DNA from 2 places in the Streptomyces sp. NPDC001492 genome. Region 1 is predicted to be linked to the other one. Evidence: predicted binding sites of a transcription regulator. Region 1 holds the regulator's gene; the other holds the start of a gene.

Region 1 (4,708 bases):
CCCGGCGCCCAGACCGTCAAGGCCGAAGAAGCGACCGAGGCGGCCGACGACAAGGAGAGCGGTGGCCCGGACGAGGGCTGAGCTTGAACCGATGAGAAAGGAGGGGCGTCGAGGATGAGCACCAAGGACTTCATCGAGAAGGACTACTACAAGGTCCTCGGCGTCCCCAAGGACGCCACCGAGGCCGAGATCAAGAAGGCCTACCGGAAGCTGGCCCGCGAGAACCACCCGGACGCCAACAAGGGCAACGCCAAGGCCGAGGAGCGCTTCAAGGAGATCTCCGAGGCCAACGACATACTCGGCGACCCCAAGAAGCGCAAGGAGTACGACGAGGCACGCGCCCTCTTCGGCAACGGCGCCCTCTTTGATAGGGGGGGTCGCCCCGGGCCGGGCGGCGCAGGCGGCTCCTTCAACTTCGACCTGGGCGACCTCTTCGGAGGCGGCGCCCAGGGCGGGGGTTCCGGAGGCTTCGGCGGCGGAATCGGTGACGTCTTCGGGGGCCTGTTCAACCGGGGCAGCTCCGGTACGACCCGGGTGCAGCCCAGGCGCGGCCAGGACATCGACACCGAGGTCAGCCTCAGCTTCACCGAGGCGATCGAGGGGGCGACGGTCCCGCTGCGCATGTCCTCGCAGGCGCCCTGCAAGGCCTGCTCGGGCACCGGCGACGCCAACGGCAACCCGCGGGTGTGCCCGACGTGCGTCGGCACCGGCCAGGTCGCGCGGGGTTCCGGCGGCGGCTTCTCGCTCACCGACCCCTGCCCGGACTGCAAGGGCCGCGGCCTGATCGCGGAGAACCCCTGCGAGGTCTGCAAGGGCTCGGGGCGTGCCAAGTCCTCGCGCACCATGCAGGTCCGCATCCCGGCCGGGGTGTCGGACGGCCAGCGCATCCGGCTGCGCGGCAAGGGCGCACCGGGCGAGCGCGGCGGCCCCGCGGGCGACCTGTACGTCACGGTGCATGTCGACGCGCACCCCGTGTTCGGCCGCAAGGACGACAATCTCACCGTCACCGTCCCCGTGACGTTCGCGGAGGCGGCGCTCGGCGGCGAGGTCAGGGTCCCCACCCTGGGCGGCCCGCCCGTCACCCTGAAGCTGCCGCCCGGCACGCCCAACGGCCGCACCATGCGCGCCCGCGGCAAGGGCGCGGTCCGCAAGGACGGCACCCGCGGCGACCTCCTGGTCACCGTCGAGGTGAGTGTCCCGGCGGACCTGACGGGGAAGGCTCGTGACGCACTCGAGGCGTATCGCGAGGCGACCGCGGGCGAGGACCCGCGGGCGGAGCTGTTCAAGGCCGCGAAGGGAGCATGACCAAGATGGACGGCCGTCGACGCAACCCGTACGAGCTGACCGAGGAAACCCCGGTCTACGTCATCTCGGTGGCGGCCCAGCTCTCCGGCCTGCACCCGCAGACCCTGCGCCAGTACGACCGCCTCGGCCTGGTCTCGCCCGACCGCACCCCCGGCCGCGGCCGCCGCTACTCGGCCCGTGACATCGAACTGCTGCGCACCGTCCAGCAGTTGTCGCAGGACGAGGGCATCAACCTGGCGGGCATCAAGCGCATCATCGAACTGGAGAACCAGGTCGCCGCGCTCCAGCAGCGGGTCGCCGAACTCCAGGCGGCGGTCGAGGGCGCCGCCGCGGCCATGCAGCAGCGCGAGGCGGCGGTGCACGCGTCGTACCGCCGCGATCTGGTCCCGTACCAGGAGGTCCAGCAGACCAGCGCGCTGGTGGTGTGGCGGCCGAAGGGGCGCCAGGACTGAGCAGATGAGAAGGGGCCCGGAGGTTCGCTGAGAACCTCCGGGCCCCTTCTCATGTCACGGTCCGGGCGGGCAGGGTCAGTTCTCCCAGATGCCGTACGCGGCCGACCGTGTGTCCGCCTCCGCGCCCGAGGCGTCCAGACGGATCACGCGGTAGTAGTACAGGCTCAGCGCGTCCTCGTGGACCGTGGTGTCCATGTAGAACGTGGCGTCGCCCGTCGTGCCCTCGGACAGGGTGACATAGGCGGACGTGGCCGGGTCCCAGCGCTCCACGCGGTAGGAGGCGTACTGGGAGCAGTCACCGAGGCCGTTGCTCTCGTTGCAGCCGACGTACAGCTCCGGGTAGTTGTCCCCACGGACCTCCGTGCCCGTCCAGCCCGGCGGCCGGGTGTCGGGCAGGGTGACCGTGATGTCGGCCGTGTGCCAGAAGTCCGGCCCCTCGTCCCAGAGGGCGTCCACGGCGGCCACCCGGTAGACGTGCGCCGCGCCGTCCGGCACGGTCGGGCAGAGGATCTCGGTCTCGGCGAGCGACTGCCCCCTCCAGCAGTTCCGCTTCCAGACGGTCTCGCCGGTCTCCGGGTCGGTGGTGCCCTGCCACACGTAGTACGTGAAGACGTCGTCGTCGGCGGGCGGGGTCCAGGACAGGCGTACGCCGAGCGGGACCTGTTCGGCGGTCAGGTTCTGCACCGGGTCAGGACGCTTGGTGTCCGGGGTCGTCTCGGTGGCCGCCGGACCGGGCCGGGAGGCGTGTCCGTACGGGTCGACGGTGACGACCCGGTACTCGTACCTCGTTTCGGAGGCGCCGGAGACGTCCTCGCAGCTGCCGCGCAGCACCTGGCGGCCGGCGTAGGACGGGGCGTCGTCGCTCGCCCACCACCAGCTCACCGAGGGAACCGTGCCGTCGGGCCCGCACCTGTCCACGACGGTCGTCTCGCCGGTCACCGGGTCGGTCCGCTCGATCCGGTAGGTGAGCAGCGGGGCGGTGTCGTGGGTCCACGGGTCGGCGCTCGCCCAGGAGACGTACACGCCCTTGGCGGAGCGGGTCGCGGTGGTCTGGTACGGGGCGATCGCCTCCGGCCGGTCCGCCATGCGCAGGGCGACCTCCACCGGTGCGGAGGCGTTGCCCTTGGCGTCCTGGGTGCGGACCGCGTACCGGTAGGAGTCGGCGGCGGCGAGCAGCTGGCGCGGCACGACATCGGTCACCGTGGTGGTGCCCGAGGCGCCGGGCAGCGCGTCGCGCCAGCCGCCGGACGCCGGGTCGTACTGGAGGAGTTCGTACCGCGCGGCCCCGTCGACGGCGGACCACACCAGGTGCGGGACGCCGGCGCGGTACTCGACCCGGGCGTCGGCGGCGGTCGCCGGCGGGGTCATGTCGAACGTGGTGAACGTGGTGGCCGCCGAGTACACGGACCAGTTCCCGACGGCGTCCCTGGCCCGGCCCCGATAGGTGACCTTGCTGCCGTCGGCGCGCTGACCGGTGTCGCAGGTCGCGCCCTTGGTGCCGGTGTAGACGGTGGACCAGGCATGGGTGGCCGGGTCGAGCCGCTGGAGCTCGTACAGCGCGATGTCGGCCGCGTTCTGCGCGGTGGTGACCAGCTCCGGGCCCGCGTAGGGCTGGTCGGCCGGGCAGACGTCCATCTCGACGAACGGCGCGGCGGGCGGCGTCTTGTCGACGGTGGTGACGGGCTGGTCGGCGCTGCCGGTGGAGGTGTTGCCTGCCTTGTCGTAGGCGCGGACCTCGTAGGAGTACGTCGCGCCGGTCGGGGGCGGGGCGTCGGTGTACGAGGTGCCCGTGGTCGTGGTCAGCCGTGTCCAGGTGCTGCTGCCCTTGAGCCGGCGGTAGACCTTGTACCCGGCGAGGTCCATCTCCTTGTTCTTCGCCCAGGAGACCTTGGCCTTGCGGGTCGTGGTGTCGTACGACACCGACGCCCCGGTCGGGGTGAGGGGCCTCACCTTGTCGACGTCGGCGGAGGTGCGCGGCTTGTAGGCGAAGGAGACGTTCGCCGTGCCCGTCCAGTTGACGTAGTCGACGCGCAGGGTGTGCCGGCCGGAGGGAATCGTGATGTCGACGGTCTTCTTCACCGTCGTGGACACGTTCTTCCAGAGGTCGACCTTGCGTACGCCGTCCAGGTAGACGCGGATGCCGTCCTGGGCGGCGACCGGCAGGGCGAAGGGGCCGCCCGAGCCGAAGTCCCTCGTCACCGTCCAGCGGACGCCGAAGTTGTCCCTCGGCAGACCGGAGGCCGGGGCGCCGGTCCCCCAGTTCTGGTCGATCGCCCCGTCGCAGTCCGTCTTCTTCGGGGTGCCGGAGAACGACGTGTTCGCGAAGAACTGCCGCGTGTAGACGGGCGAGGCGCAGGTGGTCGCGGCGGTGGCCGGAGCGGCCGTCGCGGAGAGCAGACCGGCCGCGGTGGCGAGCACGACGGCGGTCGTGGCCGCGGCGGTCGTGGGTCTGGCTGGGTTCATTCGGTCCTCTGGTCGGGATGGGAACGGCTGATGCAGGCTGCCGTGATCACGACTCGTGAGGAATCACGTTGGTTGTACGGATCTTTGCCTGCCGATTGCCTGCGGTTGCATGGAGAGTCCGTAAAGAACCTTTGGAGGCGTTTCCGTCAGGTCTTTACACGGTCGGCGGAGTGTTGCGTTGCGCACTCGTTAAGTAGTTGCGCTTGACGCCTGGGGGCCGCTCCGCGTTGTCTTTTCAGTCACCTGGGTCGCACGTTGCGCCCGCGTCCGGAAGACACCAGAAGTGAGCTCCTCCATGCGTTCCACGCGTCGTACCGCCCTCGTTGTGGCAGCGTCCACGATGACTCTGTCGCTCTCCGCCTGCGGCGTGCTGAACGTGTCGGGGGACAGCAGCTCGGCGAGTCCCACGAAGGGCAACGACGTCACCGTCGGGCTGCTGCTGCCGGAGACGGCCAACACGCGGTACGAGGACTTCGACTACCCCATCA
Region 2 (4,708 bases), on a different contig from region 1:
CCCCGGCGGCCTGGTCGAGGAGATCCGCACCCTCAGCCACCCGCCCCTGCCCTGGGACGCCCGACTGGCCCGCTGGTTCGACGAGTTCGTGCCGAGCCCACAACCGGTACGGACATACGCGCGCCCTTCGCGCCGCCAGTCCTCCACGCCCGACATCCCGCGCGCCGGCCGCTACTTCCCGCCCGAGGAGATCGCCCGCTGCACCTTCGGCGTCGTCCTGGACACCTCCGGCTCCATGGACCGCACCCTCCTCGGCAAGGCCCTCGGCGCCATCGCCTCCTACGCCGGGGCCCGCGACGTCCCGGCCGCCCGCGTGATCTTCTGCGACACGGCCCCGCACGACGCGGGCTTCGTGCCGGTCACGGAGATCGCCGGCCGGGTACGCGTCCACGGCCGCGGCGGTACGGTCCTGCAGCCCGGGATCGACCTCCTGCACCGCGCGGACGACTTCCCGCCGGGCGCGCCCGTCCTCGTCATCACGGACGGCTGGTGCGACGTCCTGCGGGTGCGGCGCGAGCACGCGTATCTGATCCCGCAGGGGGCGCGGTTGCCGTTCACCGCGCGTGGGCCGGTGTTCCGGGTGCAGTGAGCCGGAATGTGATCGGATGGTGTCGTACAGGAACAGCCAGAATTCGAAGGGATTCATCGTGGCAACCACGCGCTCCGCACACACCGTCTGGGAAGGCAACCTGCTCGAGGGCAACGGTGTCGTCTCCTTCGACTCCTCCGGTGCCATTGCCGAGCAGCCCGTCACCTGGGCCTCGCGCTCCCAGGACGCGAACGGCAAGACCAGCCCCGAGGAGCTGATCGCCGCCGCGCACTCCAGCTGCTTCTCCATGGCGCTGTCGCACGCCCTGGCCGGCGCCGGCACCCCGCCCACCAAGCTGATCACCTCGGCCGACGTGAATTTCCAGCCGGGTGAGGGCATCACGGGCATCCACCTGACCGTCGAGGGCACGGTCCCCGGCATCGACAACGACGCCTTCGTCGCCGCCGCCGAGGACGCCAAGAAGAACTGCCCGGTCAGCCAGGCCCTCACCGGCACGACGATCACCCTGTCGGCCAAGCTGGCCTGAGATCCACCCGCGTCCTGGACGTCCTTCGGTGCCGCGCCCCCGACACAGGGGGCGCGGCACCGTCGTTTCCGGGTACCCGCAGTACGCGGCCAGTACGCGGCATTGACAACAGCGCACTCAAGTTTTGTGCTGGTGTGTGAGGAGTGCCCTGGCGGAAGGGGACGGAGATGGCACGTGCGGTCGGGATCGATCTGGGGACCACGAACTCGGTGGTGGCCGTACTGGAGGGCGGCGAACCCACCGTCGTCGCGAATGCGGAGGGGGCCAGGACCACACCGTCGGTCGTGGCCTTCGCCAAGAACGGCGAGGTGCTGGTCGGGGAGGTCGCGAAAAGGCAGGCCGTGACCAATGTGGAGCGGACCGCCCGCTCCGTGAAGCGGCACATGGGCGACCCGAGCTGGCGCTTTCCCGAGCAGGGCTCCGTGGACGGCACCCGCTACCGGGCGCAGGAGCTGTCCGCGCGGGTGCTGCAGAAGCTGAAGCGGGACGCGGAGTCCTACCTCGGCGAGGACGTCACGGACGCGGTGATCACCGTACCGGCGTACTTCGACGACTCCCAGCGGCAGGCCACCAAGGAGGCCGGGGAGATCGCGGGCCTGAAGGTCCTGCGGATCATCAACGAGCCGACGGCCGCCGCCCTCGCCTACGGCCTCGACCGCGGCGAGGAGCAGACCGTGCTGGTCTTCGACCTCGGCGGCGGCACCTTCGACGTCTCGCTCCTGGAGATCGGCGACGGCGTCATCGAGGTCAAGGCGACCAACGGCGACACCCACCTGGGCGGCGACGACTGGGACCAGCGGATCGTCGACCATCTCGTCAAGAAGTTCAAGGGGCAGTACGGCATCGACCTCGCGGGCGACAAGATGGCCGTGCAGCGGCTGCGAGAGGGCGCCGAGAAGGCCAAGATCGAGCTGTCCAGCTCGTCCGAGACGACGATCAACCTCCCCTACATCACCGCCTCCGCCGAGGGGCCGCTGCACCTCGACGAGAAGATGACCCGCGCCCAGTTCCAGGAACTCACCGCCGACCTCCTCGACCGCTGCAAGACCCCCTTCCACCAGGCGGTCAAGGACGCCGGCATCAAGCTGTCCGCGGTCGACCACGTCATCCTCGTCGGCGGCTCGACCCGGATGCCCGCGGTCACCGACCTGGTCAAGGAACTCACCGGCAAGGACCCGCACAAGGGCGTCAACCCTGACGAGGTCGTGGCCGTCGGCGCGGCCCTCCAGGCGGGCGTCATCCGCGGCGACGTCAAGGACGTGCTGCTCCTCGACGTCACCCCGCTGTCCCTCGGCATCGAGACCAAGGGCGGCATCATGACCAAGCTGATCGAACGCAACACGACCATCCCGACACGGCGTTCGGAGATCTTCACCACGGCCACCGACAACCAGCCCTCGGTGGGCATCCAGGTCTACCAGGGCGAGCGCGAGATCGCCGCGTACAACAAGAAGCTCGGCGTCTTCGACCTCACGGGTCTGCCCCCGGCCCCCCGCGGGGTCCCGCAGATCGAGGTCGCCTTCGACATCGACGCCAACGGCATCATGCACGTCTCGGCCAAGGACCTCGCCACCGGCCGCGAGCAGAAGATGACGGTGACCGGCGGCTCGGCGCTCCCCAAGGACGACATCGACCGCATGATGCGGGAGGCCGAGCAGTACGCCGAGGAGGACCGCAAGCGCCGCGAAGCCGCCGAGACCCGCAACCAGGCCGAACAACTCGTCTACCAGACGGAGAAGTTCATCCGGGAGAACGAGGAGCGGATCCCCGCCGACACCAAGTCGGAGGTCGAGACGGCCGCCACGGAACTCAAGGGCCTGCTGGAACGCGACGCGGACACCAACGAGTTGCGGACGAGGGTCGAGAAACTCGCCACCGTCAGCCAGAAGATGGGCCAGGCCATGTACGCCCAGGCCGACCAGGGTGCCTCCGCCGGCGGCACTGAGCAGGACACCTCACCGCAGGACGAGGAGGGCGTGGTCGACGCCGAGATCGTCGACGAGGACCGCGACACCAAGGGCGGCGCGGCCTGACCGTCACACGCCCGTCCGCTCCCGGTCCCGCCGCCACGGCCGCGGCCCCGGCTGCCCGGGGTCGCGGTCGCGGTTCACCCCATAGGGGCGGAACAGGTACTGCACCGTCACGCTGAACATGTGGACCAGGCGGGTGTACGGCACCAGGGCGATCAGCGCCATGCCGATCGTCGCGTGGACCCGGTACAGCACCGGCACCCCCTCCATCAGGTCCGTCCTCGGCTGGAGGGTGAACAGGCTGCGGGCCCAAGGGGCGATCGACGCACCGTAGTTGTAGCCGTCGCCGGAGACATGGCTGAGCTTCGCGGCCATGCCCATCCAGATGGCGGCGATCAGGACGACGTACATGAGCTTGTCGTTCACCGTCGTCGCCCGGAACACCGGGGCGTGCGTGTGGCGGCGGTGGATGAGCAGCATGATCCCGGCGACGGCGAGCGCACCGGCCACTGTGCCGCCGTAGAGCGAGAACAGGTGGTACGTGTGCTCGCCGGCACCGAACGGGCCGGTCCACGACCGTGGGACGAACAGGCCCACCAGATGGCCCGCGAGCACGAAGAGGATGCCGTAGTGGAAGGCCGGGGAGGCGATGTTCAGCAGTTTCGACTCGGACACCTGCGACGAGCGCGTGGTCCAGCCGTATCTGTCGTAGCGGTAGCGCCAGATCAGGCCCGCGACGAGCAGGGCGAAGGCGACGTACGGCAGAACGCCCCACAGGAGCGTGGTCATGAGGGAACCTCCGTGTGGGGGATCGGCAGGGTGGCGCACACGGCTTCCAGGACGGATGCGTACGGGGTGCCGAAGTCGGCGAGCCGGGCCCGGAGCTGCCACAGGGCCTCGCGGTGTTCCGTGAGGAGGGCCGTGTTCCCGGTGCGGGCCGCGAACTCCAGTACGGCGGGGAGGAAGTCGGGCAGTTCCTCGCCGGTGAACTCCAGGCCGGCGGCGAGGTAGACGTCCTTGAAGCGGACCAGCGACATGCCGCGCCGCCGGGTGTCCTCGTCCCGCCAGCGGCTCAGATAGAGGCTGTGCCGGTTCTTGAAGTCGAAGACCTGGAGGTAGTGGGCGGCCAGCTCGCCGGGCGGGGTGACGGCCGCGTGGTCGGTGAACTCCCGCAGCTGCGGGGCCGCCTCGCGCAGCAGGGGCAGCCGGGCGCGGAAGTCGTCGTCGGGATAGGTCAGGCAGAGCGCTGCCGCCTGGTACAGCACGGCGTCGGAGGGCATCAGGTCTCCTTCGCGGTGCAGGAGCCCGTGGCGCTCGCTTGGGGCCGGAAGAAGCGTCCTGCGCCCAGCAGCGCCGCTCCCGGCCCGGCGGGCGGTATTCGCGTGTCGGCCACCTGCGTCGCTCCCTTGCTCGCCCCGTGCTTCGACGCTAGGGCCGGGCGGGGGAACGCACCTGTTCATGGCGCCCGTACGGGTGCTCGGCCACGAGGTCAGGGCTTGCGGGCGACCCCCGCGTACACCGGAACGACGCCCTCCGCCTGTGCCGCCACGTCCTCGGCCTCCGGCCGCCACCCGGTCACCGGGATCACGCCGGGACCGAGCAGCTCCAGGCCCTCGAAGAAGCGCTGGAAGTCCGTGATCGAGCGGGGGAAGAAGGGGGTGC

The links. The regulator HspR, encoded in region 1, represses chaperone genes until heat shock. The targets are predictions, from matches to a motif close to TTGAGNNNNNNNNNCTCAA.
Region 2: dnaK (molecular chaperone DnaK) is a predicted target of HspR. The motif match lies at 1,179-1,197, and genes of this name have one in related genera.

What each region holds. Positions count from the first base shown of each region.
Region 1 covers NZ_JBSFHW010000001.1:176,597-181,304, forward strand. Annotated here, with positions in the region: gene grpE (nucleotide exchange factor GrpE) at 1-81, shown strand, start outside; gene dnaJ (molecular chaperone DnaJ) at 115-1,305, shown strand; gene ACWC1K_RS00965 (heat shock protein transcriptional repressor HspR) at 1,311-1,757, shown strand; gene ACWC1K_RS00970 (PA14 domain-containing protein) at 1,833-4,220, opposite strand; gene ACWC1K_RS00975 (sugar ABC transporter substrate-binding protein) at 4,516-4,708, shown strand, end outside.
Region 2 covers NZ_JBSFHW010000008.1:134,683-139,390, forward strand. Annotated here, with positions in the region: gene ACWC1K_RS13195 (vWA domain-containing protein) at 1-589, shown strand, start outside; gene ACWC1K_RS13200 (OsmC family protein) at 648-1,076, shown strand; gene dnaK (molecular chaperone DnaK) at 1,244-3,109, shown strand; gene narI (respiratory nitrate reductase subunit gamma) at 3,113-3,835, opposite strand; gene narJ (nitrate reductase molybdenum cofactor assembly chaperone) at 3,832-4,326, opposite strand; gene ACWC1K_RS13220 (SAM-dependent methyltransferase) at 4,536-4,708, opposite strand, start outside.